2 linked regions of the Streptomyces venezuelae genome follow. The main gene of each other region encodes a partner of the protein of the gene in region 2 in a complex. Links are inferred from orthologs where the notes say so. Each region holds a gene or a part of one and is shown on either strand. Other genes may lie near its edges.

The links.
Region 1: the proteins of pcrA (region 2) and uvrB are in contact, whole or in part, in a crystal structure (PDB 7EGT), measured with the Thermus thermophilus proteins. The link is inferred for Streptomyces venezuelae from one-to-one orthologs. Residues at the interface, in WP_096412145.1 of Thermus thermophilus: His654, Arg656, Phe657, Gln666, Asp668, Glu669, Lys680, Arg681, Leu682, Ser683, Lys685, Tyr686, Ala687; in WP_096411307.1 of Thermus thermophilus: Glu23, Leu25, Arg26, Asp27, Gly28, Glu29, Arg30, Phe31, Arg55, Glu326, Asp327, Phe328, Glu379, Ser382, Gln383, His398, Gly400, Arg401.

Annotation. Positions count from the first base shown.
Region 1 is NZ_CP029191.1:1,834,823-1,842,838, forward strand. What follows is about bases 2,095-5,005. They hold uvrB (excinuclease ABC subunit UvrB), read right to left. Parts: upstream 4,672-5,005; coding sequence 2,518-4,671; downstream 2,095-2,517. Other genes in these bases: DEJ49_RS08215 (TerD family protein), read right to left, coding at 2,095-2,329; DEJ49_RS08225 (MHYT domain-containing protein), read right to left, coding at 4,761-5,005. Outside these bases: DEJ49_RS08210 (TerD family protein), read right to left, coding at 1-1,697; more of DEJ49_RS08215, read right to left, coding at 1,751-2,094; more of DEJ49_RS08225, read right to left, coding at 5,006-5,645; DEJ49_RS08230 (glycerophosphodiester phosphodiesterase family protein), read left to right, coding at 5,921-6,811; DEJ49_RS08235 (methylated-DNA--[protein]-cysteine S-methyltransferase), read left to right, coding at 6,869-7,426; DEJ49_RS08240 (MFS transporter), read left to right, coding at 7,487-8,016. UniProt on the Escherichia coli protein: The UvrABC repair system catalyzes the recognition and processing of DNA lesions. A damage recognition complex composed of 2 UvrA and 2 UvrB subunits scans DNA for abnormalities.
Region 2 is NZ_CP029191.1:4,918,028-4,926,225, reverse strand. Bases 2,355-5,447 are described here. They hold pcrA (DNA helicase PcrA), read right to left. Parts: upstream 5,125-5,447; coding sequence 2,584-5,124; downstream 2,355-2,583. Other genes in these bases: DEJ49_RS22455 (M23 family metallopeptidase), read left to right, coding at 2,355-2,557. Also shown: DEJ49_RS22460 (esterase/lipase family protein), read left to right, coding at 128-925; more of DEJ49_RS22455, read left to right, coding at 1,139-2,354; DEJ49_RS22445 (C40 family peptidase), read left to right, coding at 5,553-6,785; DEJ49_RS22440 (hypothetical protein), read right to left, coding at 6,908-7,261; DEJ49_RS22435 (NlpC/P60 family protein), read left to right, coding at 7,608-8,198. UniProt on the Escherichia coli protein: A helicase with DNA-dependent ATPase activity. Unwinds DNA duplexes with 3'-5' polarity. Translocates on single-stranded DNA with 3'-5' polarity. Initiates unwinding more efficiently from a nicked substrate than double-stranded DNA.

The sequences.
Region 1 (8,016 bases), 3.1 Mb from region 2 along the record:
AGGTAGCGCAGCTGCGTCACGGCCCGGTCGTCAAAGCCGTGCGGGAAGTCGTTGACGATCAGGAGCTGCTCGGCGATGTCCAGATCCGGCGGCAGCGCGTCGGCGGCGCCCCCGCGGACGGCCATCTGGACCAGGTCCACGCGCTGGGTGAGCCCGCCGAGGACGTCCGCGACACCGGCCGCCCCGGTGGCCGGGGGCCCGGCGAGCACACCGGCGTCCACGAGCGGCGCGAGCGAGGACGCGGCGGCGCCCGCCGCGTCGATGACGTGCACCTGGAACTCGCCCGCCGGATACGCCGCGAGGAGCCGCGCCGCGTGCGCGACGGCGGTGTCCATGGCCAGCCTGCGCAGCTCGGCGGGGTCGGTGAAGGCGTTGGTGAGGGCTTTGCCGCTGTCGATCCACAGGCCGCGCTCAAGCGGCAGCCGGACGAGCATCGGGATGCGCAGGTCGACGCGCTCGGGCAGATGGAGGTCGCCGAGGCGCAGCGCCATGGGGATCTCCATCGGCGCGCGGTAGGCGTGCCAGGCGGGGCTGCTCCACGACGCGTACGCCGGGGGCAGGGCGGGCTCGACCACCTCGGCCTCGGCGGCGAGCTGGGCGAGGTCGCGGTCGAGGGCGGCCCTGGCCCGGGCGACGAGGTCGGCGTGCTTGGCGCGGGCGCTCTCGCGTGCGGCGTCACCGGCGCCGCCGATGCGGCCGCGCGGGTCGGAGAGGACCTTGTCGAGCTCCTGCTCCATGCGGGAGTCGGCGAAGTCGACAGCGCTGCGGTACGCCGCCGTGGTGCGGGCCAGGTCCTCGAACATGCCCCACACCTGGTTGTAGAGCCGCTCCTCCATGGACCAGCCGGTGGCGTCGCCCGCGACCGGCTGGGCGTGCTCGCCGGGGCGGGCCGGGGGCACGGTGGGCGCGGGCGGCGGGGGCGCGGTGGTCTGGCGCCTCGGGTGCGCGTAGTTGACGGGCCCGCCGCTCGGCTGGTCGGCGGGGGCGAGGGGCGTGTCGTCGCCGGGCTGTCGCGGGGGGCGGCTCTGCCCGACGTCGGGGTGGCCGTCGGGCTGCGGGGCGGGGTGGCCGTCCTGGCCCTGGGACGCGGTGCGCACCCGGGTGCCGTCGGCGGGGCGGGGCGGCGGGGCGGCCACGGAACGGGCCAGGCCCTTGGCGACCGCTTCGTTGATCGCGGCGGCCAGCTCGCGGGCCTCGGACAGGCCTTGGTCGATGAGCATGTCGGCGAGGCCGCCCGCGTATCCCTGACCGACGGCGCGGACCTTCCAGGCGCCCTGGCGGCGGTAGAGCTCCAGGGCGACGACGGCGGACTCGGCGTCCAGGTCGGTGATGGTGTAGCTGGCGATCTCGGTGCCGTCGAGTCCGGTGACCGCGACGAAGGGGGCGGCGAGGGCGCGGAACGTGGCCGGGCCCTCGACGCCGACGGGCAGCGCGAGCAGGACGCTGACGCGGTGGACGGTGTCCTGGAGCGCGCCGAGGTCGACGGCGAGGCGGTGGTCGGCGGCCGCCTGCTTGGACACCTCAAGGCCCGGCAGGTTGGGCGAGCCGGGGTGGGCCACCCATTCCACGCCGTGGACCCGGCCCCGTTCGTCGCCGAGCGTGGCGCCCGCGACGACGGGCCGGCCTGCCGACACGCGGATCTCCAGGCGGGTCCCGGGAAGCGGGTGGTTCTGCCCCCGCACCAGCTCGGCCGTCATCGCGTTCGTTCCCCCTTGTACGTACGGATGGTGCTTGTGGTGCTCGTGGTGCTTTACAGGTGCGGCAGGATCGACGGCATCAGGTCCTGGAAGGTACGGCCGTTGGCCGGGGTGCCGATGGCGGTCATCTGCCAGCCGGCGCCCGAGCGGTGGACCTTCGCCATGATCTGCGCGGTGTACTGGCCGCCGCCGTCCAGGGTGTAGCGCGCGAGCTCCTGGCCGTTGGTCTCGTCGACGAGGCGGCAGAACGCGTTCTGCACCTCCTGGAAGGTCTGACCGGTGAACGAGTTCACCGTGAAGACGATCTGGTCGATGTGGACGGGGATCCGCTGGAGGTCGACGAGGATCGCCTCATCGTCCCCGCCCGCGCCGACGCCGCCCACGAGGTTGTCGCCGGTGTGCCGCACGGAGCCGTCGTCGCTGACCAGGTGGCGGAAGAACACGACGTCCACCGGCTGCTTGTCGGCGAACAGCACCGCCGAGGCATCCAGATCGACCTCACGGGTCCGCGAGCCGAACAGACCGCGGCGCGGAGCCGCCTGCCACCCCAGTCCCATGCGCACCGCGGTCAGGGCGCCCCCGTCGTCCTTCTGCAGGCTGATGGCCTGACCCTTGGTCATGTTGACCGTCACGCGCTGTCCCCTCTCGAACTGCCTGGGCAACCGCCTCTTGCGGTTGCCCAGCACCTTATGCACTCCGACCTGCGAAGCAGCAGTCCGGGCCGTACTTTGTGGCGGCTTTGCAACAGACCGGGCAGTACGCCGTTTCCCGCGCCCCAGGCGTGCTCTCCGGGCCCTGCCGTCACAGCCTCACGCCGGCCTCAGGCCTGGCCCGCCTCCCGCATCTGCCGCAGCTCCTTCTTCATCTCCGACACCTCGTCGCGCAGCCGGGCCGCGATCTCGAACTGCAGGTCGGCGGCGGCCGCGCGCATGCGCTCGGTCATCTCGTCGATCTGCTCGGCCAGTTCGGCGGCGGGGCGGTTCGTCGGGACGGTGTCCGCGCCCTTCTTGCCCTTCGCCTTGCCCTTGGCGGGCGCGGCGGCCTTGCCGGCCTTGGCCGCGTCGCCGCCGAGCGAGGGCACGGGGGCCTTGCCGGCCTTCGCCTTGCGGTAGTCGGAGCCGAGGAGCTGCTCGGTGTCGACTTCCTCGCGGGCGATCTGCGACACGATGTCGTTGATCTTCTTGCGGAGGGGCTGCGGGTCGATGCCCTTCTCCTTGTTGTACGCGATCTGCTTCTCCCGGCGCCGGTTGGTCTCGTCGATGGCCTTCTCCATCGCCGGGGTGATCTTGTCCGCGTACATGTGGACCTGGCCCGAGACGTTGCGCGCCGCGCGGCCGATGGTCTGGATCAGGGAGGTGCCGGAGCGCAGGAAGCCCTCCTTGTCGGCGTCGAGGATCGCCACGAGGGAGACCTCGGGGAGGTCGAGTCCCTCGCGGAGGAGGTTGATGCCGACCAGGACGTCGTACTCCCCCGCCCGCAGTTCGCGCAGGAGCTCCACGCGGCGCAGGGTGTCGACGTCGCTGTGGAGGTAGCGGACCTGGATGCCGAGCTCCAGGAAGTAGTCCGTGAGGTCCTCGGCCATCTTCTTGGTGAGCGTGGTGACCAGGACGCGCTCGTCCTTCTCGACGCGCGTGCGGATCTCGTGCACGAGGTCGTCGATCTGGCCCTCGGTGGGCTTGACGACGACTTCGGGGTCGACGAGGCCGGTGGGGCGGATGATCTGCTCGACGAAGCCGTCGCCGCGCGAGAGCTCGTACTTCCCCGGGGTCGCCGAGAGGTAGACCGTCTGCCCGATGCGGCCGAGGAACTCCTCCCACTTCAGGGGGCGGTTGTCCAGGGCCGAGGGCAGCCGGAAGCCGTGGTCGACGAGGGTGCGCTTGCGGGAGGCGTCGCCCTCGTACATCGCGCCGATCTGCGGGACCGTGACGTGCGACTCGTCGAGGACCAGGAGGAAGTCCTCCGGGAAGTAGTCCAGGAGGGTGTTGGGGGCGGTGCCCGGGGCGCGGTCGTCGAAGTGCATCGAGTAGTTCTCGACGCCGGAGCAGGAGCCGATCTGGCGGAGCATCTCCAGGTCGTACGTCGTGCGCATGCGCAGGCGCTGGGCCTCCAGCATCTTGCCCTGCTTCTCCAGCTCGGCGAGGCGCTCGGTGAGCTCCTTCTCGATGCCGGTGACCGCCTTCTCCAGGCGCTCGGGACCCGCTACGTAGTGCGACGCCGGGAAGACGTACAGGTGGTCGTCGTCGCTGATGACCTCGCCGGTGAGCGGGTGCAGGGTGGAGAGCGCCTCGATCTCGTCGCCGAACATCTCGATGCGCACGGCCAGCTCTTCGTAGACCGGGAAGATCTCGATGGTGTCGCCGCGGACGCGGAAGGTGCCGCGGGTGAACGCCAGGTCGTTGCGCGTGTACTGGATGTCGACGAAGCGGCGCAGGAGCTGGTCGCGGTCGATCTCCTCGCCGACCTTGAGGGGGACCATGCGGTCCACGTACTCCTGCGGGGTGCCGAGGCCGTAGATGCAGGAGACGGAGGCGACCACGACCACGTCGCGGCGGGTCAGCAGCGAGTTCGTGGCGGAGTGGCGCAGGCGCTCCACCTCCTCGTTGATCGAGGAGTCCTTCTCGATGTACGTGTCCGACTGCGGGACGTACGCCTCGGGCTGGTAGTAGTCGTAGTACGAGACGAAGTACTCGACGGCGTTGTTCGGCAGGAGCTCGCGGAACTCGTTCGCCAGCTGGGCGGCCAGTGTCTTGTTCGGCGCCATCACGAGGGTGGGGCGCTGGAGCTTCTCGATCATCCACGCGGTGGTGGCGGACTTGCCGGTGCCGGTCGCGCCGAGCAGGACGACATCCTTCTCACCTGCGCGGATGCGCCGCTCGAGGTCGGCGATGGCGGTCGGCTGGTCGCCGCTGGGCTGGTACGGACTGACGACCTCGAAAGGTGCCACCGTGCGTTCGATCTTGGATACGGGCCGCATGGAATCAACCGTACGACTCCGCACTGACAACGGGGCGGGACCGGCTGACGGGCGGCGCCCCGATTCGGTGCCGCGGGGCGCGGCCGGGCTCACCAGTTCTGCGGGGTCCTGGAGCCGGGGCGGGTGCGGGAGCGGGGCCGGGTCCTGCGGCGGGAGACGGGCACGTGGCGGTCGCCCGAGCGCGGGACCGGGTAGGCCTGCCGGGTGCGGTTGCCGTTCGCGGGGTTCCTGACGTCGGCCTGGCCGCCCATCACCATGAGCGGGTCGAACATCACGATGACGCCCGCGAGGAGCAGGAAGGCGAGGGGGCCGATCATCATGGGCGCGAGGATCTCGGCGGGCGAGTCGCCGGGCGGGGCGGCGCCCGAACCGTGCAGATGGACGCTGAGGCCCGCCATGCCCATGTAGTGCATGCCGCTCACGGCCAGCCCCATGACGAGGCTGGCGCCGAGGCTCCACAGGATTCCCCTGACCTGTCCGGCCGCCCAGAGCGCGGCGGTCGCGGCGACCATGGCGATGACCACGGACGCGGCGACGGTCAGGGTGTTGTACTCCAGCGTCCCGCGAAGACGCATACCGGCCATTCCCAGGTAGTGCATCGTGGCGACGCCAAGCCCCGTGATCGTCCCGCCGGTGAAGAGAGCGGTGCCCGTCGCGCCGCGGTAGCCGACGATGAAGATCCCGATGCCGACCATGACGATGGCGACGGCGAGGCTCGCGAAGGTCAGCGCCTTGTCGTAGTGGATCGGGGCCTCCTCCACGGTGAAGCCCATCATCGCCACGAAGTGCATGGTCCAGATCCCGGAGCCGATCGCGGCCGCGCCGAGTGCCAGCCAGCCGGGTCGCCAGGAGTGCTCCACGAGGAGCGATCTGGTCGTGCAGCGCAGTCCGAGCGCCCCTCCCAGGCACGCCATGAGGTAGGCCACCACCGGTGTGACGACTCCGTAGCTGAACCCGTCGACCGTGCCCTGCATGCCCGGTAGCCCTTCCGCCTGGTGTGACCAAATGCCCTGAATACGCCCCATGCACCCCCGTCCGGCGGCCATCTGAAAGACCGTCGGCTGAGGCTGAGAGTAAAGCTCAGCCCGGAACGTAAGAACGATTTTCCGGCAAAGAATCGCCATCCCCACGCGCGGGTTCCTTGTCTTTGACGACTCCGTTCAACCTGTGGCCATCCTGCACCTGTCTCCCGTTGGCCGTGGACTGTCACTCTCAAGCGGTCCGCGATCACACGACGCGAGGAGTACCCGTGTACGCACGTGCTGCCGCCACCACCGCTGCCCTCCTGGGAGCCGGTGCACTCGTCCTCCCCACCGCCACCGCCACCGCGCAGACCCCGGCGCCGAGCACCGTCCGGCACGACCAGCCGCTGGTCGTCGCCCACCGCGGCGCGTCCGCCTACGCCCCGGAGAACACCTTCGCGGCCATCGACAAGGCCCGCGACATGGGGTTCCGCTGGGTCGAGAACGACGTCCAGCGCACCAAGGACGGCGAGCTGGTGATCATGCACGACGACACCCTGAAGCGGACGACGAACGTCGAGGAGCTCTACCCCGACCGCGCCCCCTGGAAGGTCAAGGACTTCACGGCGGCCGAGATAGCCAGGCTCGACGCGGGCAGCTGGTTCAGCGAGAAGTACGCGGGTCAGCGCGTGCCGACCCTCAAGCAGTACATGCGGCGGGTCTCGCACAACCACCAGAAGCTGGTCTTCGAGTTCAAGAAGCCCGAGCTGTACCCCGGCATCGAGAAGCAGGGCCTGCGGATCCTGCGCAACGAGGGCTGGCTCGACAAGCACCATGTGAAGAGCAAGCTGGTCATCCAGAGCTTCAGCGCGGACAGTGTGAAGACGGTGCACAAGCTGCGGCCCGACGTGAAGACCGGTTTCCTCGGCACTCCCTCGGTCGCCGAGCTGCCCGCCTACGCACGCTTCGCCGACCAGATCAACTCGTCGCACACGACCATCTCGGCCGCGTACGTCTCCGCGATCCACGCCCTCAAGGGCCCGCACGGCAAGCCGCTGGAGATCTTCACGTGGACCGTGAACGACGCCGCGAACGCCAAGCGGGCCGCGGGCTTCGGCGTGGACGGGATCATCACCAACACGCCGGACGTCGTGCGCGAGGCACTGCGCGACGACTGACCGCGCCGCCCGTCGGCGACTGACGGCGTTGTCAGTGGGCGGTCGTACGGTGTCGTCATGAACGCCACTGCGCAGGACCGGCGTACGGCCGCCGTGTGGACCGTCGTCGACAGCGACATCGGACCGCTGCTGCTCGCCGCGACCGGCGAGGGACTGGTCACCGTGGGTTTCCACGCCACGGAGGCCGTGCGCGAGAAGACCCTGGACCGGCTCGGCTCCCGCCTGGGCGCCGAGCCGGTCCTCGCGCCGGACTCACCGCTGCTCGCCGAGGCGATACGCCGGCTCGGGGAGTACTTCGCGGGCGAGCGGCACGACTTCGAGCTGCCGCTCGACTGGTCCCTGGTCACGGGCTTCAACCGGCAGGTGCTGCGCGAACTCGCGACCGGCGTGCCGTACGGCGCGGTGGTGGGCTATGGGGACCTCGCCCGCCGCGTCGGCAGTCCGGGCGCGGCCCAGGCCGTGGGACTCGCCATGGGCGCCAATCCGCTGCCGGTCGTGGTGCCGTGCCACCGTGTGGTGGAGAGCGACGGCGGGATCGGGGGTTTCGGGGGCGGTCTGGAGACCAAACGGCAGCTGCTCGCCCTGGAAGGGGTGCTTCCCCAGCCACTGTTCTGACCGCGGCCTGGCCGACGGTTCTCTGTTTCGGGCGTGCGAACGCCCTGGCAGACTGCGTCAGTGACTTCGACCGTCGACGCCCCTGACATACCCGGCCCGGAGGCGCTCGCCGCCCTGCGGCGCCGCACGAACGCGGTACTGATCGCCAGTCAGATCCTGGGAGGTCTGGGGGTGCCGATCGGCATCGCCCTGGCCCCGATGCTGGCCGCCGACGTGAGCGGGACGGAGGCGCTGTCCGGCCTCGCGCCGACGGCCTCCGTTGCGGGCACGGCCGTCCTCTCGCTGCCGCTCGCCGCACTGATGAACGCGCGCGGACGCCGCGCAGGACTCGTCCTCGCCTATGTGATCGGCGCGCTGGGCGCGGGACTCGTCGTGCTCGCCTCGGTCGCCGAGAGCTTCCCGCTGCTGCTGCTCGGCATGGCGGCCTACGGCGCGGGCTCGCTGGCGACGCTGCAGGCACGGTTCGCCGCGGCCGACCTCGTGGAGCCCGACCGGCGCGGGCGGGCCATCTCGCACGTCATCTGGGCCACGACGGTCGGCTCCGTCCTCGGGCCGAACATCTCCGCGCCCGCGAGCCGGGTCTTCACCGA
Region 2 (8,198 bases):
CGGGGCCCGCCCCTTTCGCCCACTCGGCTCACTGCTGCCGAGAATCCTCGGTCTCGCCCCACTGCCCTCGCGCCCGCCCCTCCCCGCGCTGCAGACTCTTCTCCCGCTCCCCGCGCTCCCGTCCAAGATGGCCGGTCTCTCCTTGGCCCTCCTGAAGGCGACGGCCCTGGAGTTGACGATCCTCGCGGGCCACCTCCTGCTCTATCCCTCCGGCATCGCCCAGGAACGCAGGGTGACGCCCGTCCAGCCGCCGCCGGGCGCACCCCGCCTGCCGTCGGACGACAGGCCTCCGGTCCTGCTCCTGCACGGCTTCATCGACAACCGCTCCGTGTTCGTACTGCTCCGCCGCACCCTGTCGCAGCACGGCGGGCGCCGCGTGGAGTCCCTCAACTACTCCCCGCTGACCTGCGACATCAGGGGCGCCGCCGAACTGCTCGGCCGCCACATAGAGGAGCTCTGCGAGCGCACGGGACACGCCCGGGTCGACGTCGTCGGTCACAGTCTCGGCGGGTTGATAGCCCGTTACTACGCGCAGCGGCGGGGCGGCGACGCCCGGATCCGCACCCTGGTCACCCTCGGCACGCCGCACGCGGGCACCCGCGTGGTGCCGCTCGCCAACGCGCACCCGATCGTCCGGCAGATGCGTCCGGGCTCCGACGTGATCGAGGAGCTCAAGGAACCGGCGCCGGGCTGCCGCACGCAGTTCGTGAGCTTCTGGAGCGACCTGGACCAGATCATGGACCCGCTGGAGACGGCCTGCGTCGACCACCCCGACCTGACCGCGCAGAACGTCCGTGTCACCGGCATCGGGCACCTGGCGCTGCCGGTGCACCCCGCAGTCGCGAACGGAATCCGTCAGGCCCTCGACCTGGCGAACCCGGGGGCCGACGCCAAGGGCGCACCGGGCGGTCTGACGGTCGCCTGACCGGCCTCAACTATCGAACGGATCTCGAACGCAAAGCCAAGGTCCTGTTCGCAGACCGCCGAAAGGCGGCCGAATGCCCGTTTCCTGCGAGCACGAAACCTGGGGAAGATTGTCGCGCCCGTATACCGCCGGGTACAGTCGCCGCACTGCTCTGCCCCTGCTGCCGAGGCGAAAGAGAAGTTGGTGAACGACCGTCACCCGTCGGGGAGCTCAATGCCCCCGTCCTCGGCACCCGGCGCCGACTACGCGCACTACGCGACGTACGACGAACAGAGTGCCCAGCACAACGGCTACGGCCACGACACCTATTCCACCGGCAGTTTCGACACCGGCACCTTCGACACCGGAACGTTCGCGGTCGACCCCCTCTTCGGCGACATGCCGGGCAACGGGCACGACACCGGCCAGTGGGCGACCACAACGGGCCCGCAGCAGACGGCCACTTACGACGCGTACGCGGAGCAGTACTACGCCGCCACCTACGACGGCAGCTACGACACCGCCTCGATGTGGTCGACCGGCGGATACCAGCAGGTCGCCGACATCCCCGCACAGCACAGCCCGGACTCCACGGGCCAGTGGGACACCGCCGCCTGGCACCAGGACCCGCAGGACGGCCCGCAGACCGGCCAGTGGGACACGCAGACCTTCGACACCGGTGCGTTCGACGCGACGGCGTGGAACTCGGCCGACGACACCCCCGAGTCGCACCAGGCGCACGACGCACCCGACTTGCTCGGCGCCCCCGTCCCGCACGACGCGGCCCAGGCGTACGAGACCGACGGCGACGCCGCGTACGAGTCCCCGGACACCGAGTCGGCCGACTCCACCGGTTCCGCGCCCCGTTCCTCCCGCGGGAGGAACGGCGGGCCCGCGGCGGGCGGCCGCTCGAGGACCCGTCGCCGTACCCCCGCCAAGCGTTCCGCGCTCTTCACCGTCGCGGTGCCCTCGGCCTGCGTGATGGGGGTCGCCGGAGTGGCGGCCGCGTCCGTGGGGAACTTCGGCGGGGACGACGCGAAGGACTCGACGACGACGGCATCGGCTCCGGACGCCACGTCCGTGCAGCCCTCCGCCGCCAACAACAAGCTGGACACGCAGCTGGCGAACCTCTCCGCGGACGCGGGCGACTTCGCGGACCGCGCCAGCCGCACGCAGGAGCGCATCGACCTCAAGGCCGAGAAGGTGGCCGCCCAGAAGAAGGCGGCGGCGGAGGCCGCGCGCAAGGAGCGACTGCGTCCCAAGTTCGCCCTGCCCGTGAAACAGCACGGCCTCAGCGCGCAGTTCGGCCAGGCGGGCGTCAACTGGATGTCCGCGCACTCCGGCATCGACTTCCCGGTGTCGTACGGCACCGAGGTCCTCGCCGCGACCGACGGCACCGTCTCGACCAAGTGGAACAGCGCCTACGGCAACATGGCGATCGTCACCGCGAAGGACGGCACGGAGACGTGGTACTGCCACCTCTCCACGCACAAGATCTCCAGCGGCCCCGTGAAGGCGGGCGAGACCATCGCCTTCTCCGGGAACTCCGGCAACTCCACAGGACCGCACCTGCACTTCGAGGTGCGCCCCGCCGGCGGCTCGGCGATCGACCCGCTGCCGTGGCTCCGCAGCCACGGCCTCGACCCGACGTAACGTAACTCCGGCCGCCGACCAGGGCGTTAGAGCTTCTCCACCGGCGCGTACCGCAGCAGGAGGCGCTTCGGCTTGGGCTCTCCGAAGTCCACCGTCGCCTCGGCGTTCGCGCCCGTCCCCTTCACGCCGACCACGGTCCCGAGACCGAACTGGTCGTGCGTGACGCGGTCGCCGACGGCCAGCGACACGACCGGCTTCTCCGACGCGCGGCGCGTGGCGAAGCCCTGTGCGCCGCCGGAACGCGAGCGCGACGAGGACAGCGACGAGGCGATGCCCGCGGCGGGCCCCGACGAGGCCGACGCGCCGACCGAACCGGTCCGCTTCCAGTCCAGGTGCGTGTCCGGGATCTCCTCGAGGAAGCGCGACGGCGGGTTGTACGACGGCGTGCCCCAGGCGCTGCGCATGGACGAACGCGTCAAATAGAGCCGTTCACGCGCGCGGGTGATGCCCACGTATGCGAGGCGACGCTCCTCCTCCAGCTCCTTGACCTGGCCGAGGGAGCGCATGTGCGGGAAGACGCCGTCCTCCATGCCGGTCAGGAACACGACGGGAAATTCGAGGCCCTTGGCGGTGTGCAGGGTCATCAGCGTGATGACCCCGGAGCCGTCGTCCTCCTCGTCGGGGATCTGGTCGGAGTCGGCGACCAGGGCGACGCGCTCCAGGAAGTCCGAGAGCGTGCCGGGGGCCGCGGTGCCTTCACCGGCGTCGCCACCCTCGCCCTCGCCTGCGTCCGCCCCGCCCTGCGCGTTGTCCGCGGCCTGGTCGGTGTCAGTGGCCTGGTTGTTGTCCTGCTCGAACTCCAGCGCCACGGCGGCGAGCTCCTGGAGGTTCTCGATGCGGGTCTCGTCCTGCGGGTCGGTCGAGGCCTGCAGCTCGGCCAGGTAGCCGGTCCGTTCGAGCACGGCCTCCAGGACGACGGCCGGGCCCGCGCCCGACTCGACGACGGTCCGCAGCTCCTCCATCAGCGTGTTGAAGCGCTTGACGGCGTTGGTGGAGCGGGCCGCCATTCCGTACGCCTCGTCGACGCGGCGGAGCGCCTGCGGGAAGGAGATCTTCTCGCGCTGCGCGAGCGCGTCGATCATGGCTTCGGCGCGGTCGCCGATGCCCCGCTTCGGTACGTTCAGGATGCGGCGCAGCGGCACCGCGTCCTCGGGATTGGCGAGAACGCGCAGGTAGGCCAGCACATCGCGGACCTCCTTGCGCTCGTAGAAGCGGACGCCGCCGACCACCTTGTAGGGCAGGCCGACGCGGATGAAGATCTCTTCGAAGACACGGGACTGGGCGTTCGTCCGGTAGAAGATCGCCACGTCGCCGGCCTTCGCGTCGCCCGCGTCGGTGAGGCGGTCGATCTCGTCGGCGACGAACTGTGCCTCGTCGTGCTCGGTGTCGGCGACGTATCCGGTGATGCGCGCGCCCTCGCCCTGGTTGGTCCACAGGTTCTTGGGGCGGCGGCTCTCGTTCCGCTCGATGACCGCGTTGGCGGCGGTCAGGATCGTCTGGGTGGAGCGGTAGTTCTGCTCCAGGAGGATCGTCGTCGCGTCCGTGTAGTCCTCCTCGAACTGGAGGATGTTGCGGATCGTGGCGCCGCGGAAGGCGTAGATGGACTGGTCGGCGTCGCCCACCACGCACAGCTCGGCGGGGTCGTCCCCCTCGCCTCCGGAGGGTCCGACCAGCTCGCGCACCAGGGCGTACTGCGCGTGGTTCGTGTCCTGGTACTCGTCGACCATGACGTGCCGGAAACGGCGCCTGTAGTGCTCGGCGACGTCCGGGAAGGCGCGCAGGAGGTGGACGGTCGTCATGATCAGGTCGTCGAAGTCCAGCGCGTTCGCCTCGCGGAGGCGCGACTGGTACATGGCGTAGGCCTGGGCGAGGGTCTTCTCGAAGCCGTCGGCGGCCTGACCTGCGAAGTCCTCTTCGTCGATCAGCTCGTTCTTCAGGTTCGAGATCTTGGCGCTGAACGACTTCGGCGGGAACTTCTTCGGGTCGAGGTCCAGGTCGCGGCAGACCAGGGCCATGAGGCGCTTGGAGTCGGCGGCGTCGTAGATCGAGAAGGAGGACGTGAAGCCCAGCTTCTTGTACTCACGGCGGAGGATGCGGACGCAGGCGCTGTGGAAGGTCGACACCCACATCGCGTTCGCCCGGGGGCCCACGAGCTGCTCGACGCGCTCCTTCATCTCGCCCGCGGCCTTGTTCGTGAAGGTGATCGCGAGGATCTGGCCGGGGTGCACGCCGCGCTCGGCGAGCAGGTACGCGATGCGGTGGGTCAGCACGCGGGTCTTGCCGGACCCGGCGCCGGCGACGATGAGCAGCGGGGAGCCCGCGTGCACGACGGCCGCGCGCTGGTTCTCGTTCAGCCCGTCGAGGAGCGTCGCCGGGTCGATGACCGGGCGCGGGGCACCGTCGCGGTAGTGCGAGTCCCGGGTCATGGGCGCGTCGAACTTCCCGTCGAACAGGTCGTCCGGAATGGGCTCCGGAGCGCTGTCCTCGGGCGGCGGCGGGGGCGCTTCGTCCGCGGCCCGGGAGGGCTGCAGGTCCGCCAGGAAGCTGTCATCAAAGAGGCTGCTCATCGCCTCCCGAGTCTAGGCGGCCCCACTGACAACCCGCTGCGGGTTCCGGACACACCGGTCGACGTCACACGGACACACCGGCCGCGTCACACCTTGCCTGCGGGCGATCACACTCCGCCATGGCCGCTCGCACGCCGCGCACGCCCGCGCAAAGTAACGAAAATGTATCGGGCATATCGAACATCAACCTTCACAGGCACCACACGCGTTGGCTAGCGTGCCCGGCGGGCCACTCGTCCCCCCACCGGCGAACCCCGCCGGGAACGGGCGGCCTCCGCCGAGTCCGACGTGTTCGGAGCCGGGGACCCACCGAAAACTTGGGGTGAATCGGTCCCGTACGAAGTACGGGACCGTAGGGCAGCCTTCCGAACCATCCGCCCGAACCCGACAGCTAACCCGGTAGGCGGTCTACGGAAGGAGTCGCCTCCTTGGCGTCGCACCGCAAGCCGCGGAACCGCGCGGCCGGCATTCGTACGGCCCCCGCCATCGGCATCACGACGGCAGCCCTCACCTCCGTCGCCCTCCTGTCGCAGAGCGCGCAGGCAGCGCCCACGGCACCCTCGGCACCGGCCAAGCCCAGTCTCGAAGAGCCCAGCCTCGAAGAGGTGCAGAAGAAGGTCGACGAGCTCTACCGGCAGGCGGGTGTCGCCACCCAGAAGTACAACTCGGCCAAGGAGCGCACGGAGAAGCAGCGCAAGAAGGTCGACCGGCTCCTCGACGACGTGGCGAAGCGCACGGACAAGCTGAACGACGCACGCCAGGAGCTGGGCTCGTTCGCCGCGGCGCAGTACCGCACCGGCGCCGTCTCCGAGACGGCCACGATGATGCTCGCCGACGACCCGCAGGGCTACTTCGACCAGAACCACCTGGCGGACCGGCTGACCACGCGGCAGAAGAAGGCCGTCGACGCCTACCTGACGGAGCAGGCGTCGGCGACGAAGCAGCGCACGAGGGCCGCGAAGAGCCTGGAGACGCTGACCGACTCGCGGGACGAGCTCAGGACGAGCAAGAAGGCCGTCCAGAAGAAGCTGGGGGACGCGCGCGAGCTCCTTTCGAAGCTGACCGCCGAGGAGAAGGCGCGGCTCGCGGCGATCGAGCGGAAGAAGAAGCAGGAGGCCAAGCGCAAGGCCGAGAAGCTGGCGCGCGAGCAGGCCGCGGAGGCGGAGCGCAAGCGCAAGGCGGAGGAGGCGGCCCAGCGGGAGAAGGAGCGCGAGGGCGGCCAGGACTCCGGCTCGGGCTCGGGCTCCGACACCGGCTCAGGTTCCGGTTCGGGTTCCGGTTCTGGCTCAGGAAGCTCCGACGGCAGCTACGCCACCAAGGCCGCGAAGGTCATCGACTTCGCGGAGGCCCAGATCGGCAAGCCGTACGTCTGGGGCGCCACCGGCCCCGACTCGTACGACTGCTCCGGGCTCACGCAGGACGCCTGGAAGGCCGCGGGGATCTCGCTGCCGCGCACCACGTGGGACCAGGTGAAAGTCGGCACGACGGTGAAGACCGCCGACGCGAAACCGGGTGACCTGGTGTTCTTCTACGACGACATCAGTCACGTCGGGATCTACATCGGCGACGGCAAGATGATCCACGCCCCGAAGCCGGGCGCGAACGTCCGCGTCGAGTCGATCTACTACATGCCGATCCACAGCGTGGTCCGCCCGGCCTGACGAGGCGGCACCCCTCTACGCGCGCGTGGCCCGCATCCTTCCCGGATGCGGGCCACGCGCGCGTAGAGGCCGGAAAACGCAGGTCCGACTCGGGCCCGCCTGACGTCCGACTCAGCTCCAGCTCAGGTCCACAGCACCGCGATGAAGATGTTCGCCGTGGTCAGCAGGCCGACCGCACCGAACATGCCCTTGTCGACCTTCTCCTCGTCGCGCTTCACGTAGACCAGCGCGAGGATCACGATCAGCACGGCCAGCTTGATGCCGATCTTGACGTTGTTGACCGTGTGGTCGTCCGCCTGGTTGAGGCCCACCAGGGCCACACCGGTGACGAGCATGGTCAGCGCGCCGTGCAGCATCGCGGGGCTGAAGCGTGCGGTGCCCTGGCCCATCTGCTTCATCTGGGTCAGGAAGCCGCCCAGGAGCGAGGCGATGCCGATGATGTGCAGGCCGACGAAGAGATGGATGAGTACGTCCATGAGGCCGGAGCCTAGCCGGGCCCTCCGCCTCACCCCTCGGGCGCCCCCGTACCACCACCCCGTCTTCGGGTGCGCAGAAAACGAGCCATCAGTCACACCCGCGAGCGAAACAACCGCCACCCCATGCTCCGCATGGTCACGCCTGGACCCCGTTCCGCCCACTTCCGCCAATTGCGCACAATCCCTCACCAACCCGTGACGGCCAGGTTTAGCGTCCTCCACCAGGTGACCGGCTCCCCACCGCCGTCCGACCCGGGACGGCCGTCGGTCACCACCGCCGAGAAACCCGGCGGCGGCCTGCTCCCCCTGTGCGGGCCGCCGCCGGACACGTAAGGAGCCCCTCTTCGTGCCAGCGCACCGCAAGCCCCGACAGCGCTCGCTCAGCGGCAGCACGGTCCGCACCGCCGCCACCCTCGCCCTCGCGGGAGCCGCGTCGGCCACCGCCTTCGACGGCACGGGACACGCGGATCCCCGGCTCAGCCCCGCCGAGGTGAAGTCCAAGGTCGACTCGCTCTACCGCGAGGCGGAGACCGCCACCGAGAAGTACAACGGCGCCAAGGAGAAGGCGGAAAAGGCCGAAAAGACACTCGGCGACCTGCGCGACGAAGCCGCCCGCAAGACGGAGAAGCTCAACACCGCCCGCAACAGCCTCGGTTCCTACGCCGCCGCCCAGTACCGCGCGGGCGGCATCGACCCCTCCATACAGCTCGCGCTCTCCTCCGACCCCGACCAGTTCCTCGACCGCGCGTCACGTGCCGACCGGGCGGGCAGCCGTCAGGTCGTGGCCGTCGGCGAGGTCAGGGACCAGGTGCGGGAGCTCGACCGGCTGCGCGACCGGGCCGACGACCGGCTCGACGCCCTCCGCGCGCGCCAGGCGGAACTGCGCAAGCACAAGAAGACGATCACCGGAAAGCTCAGCGAGGCGAAGCGCCTCCTG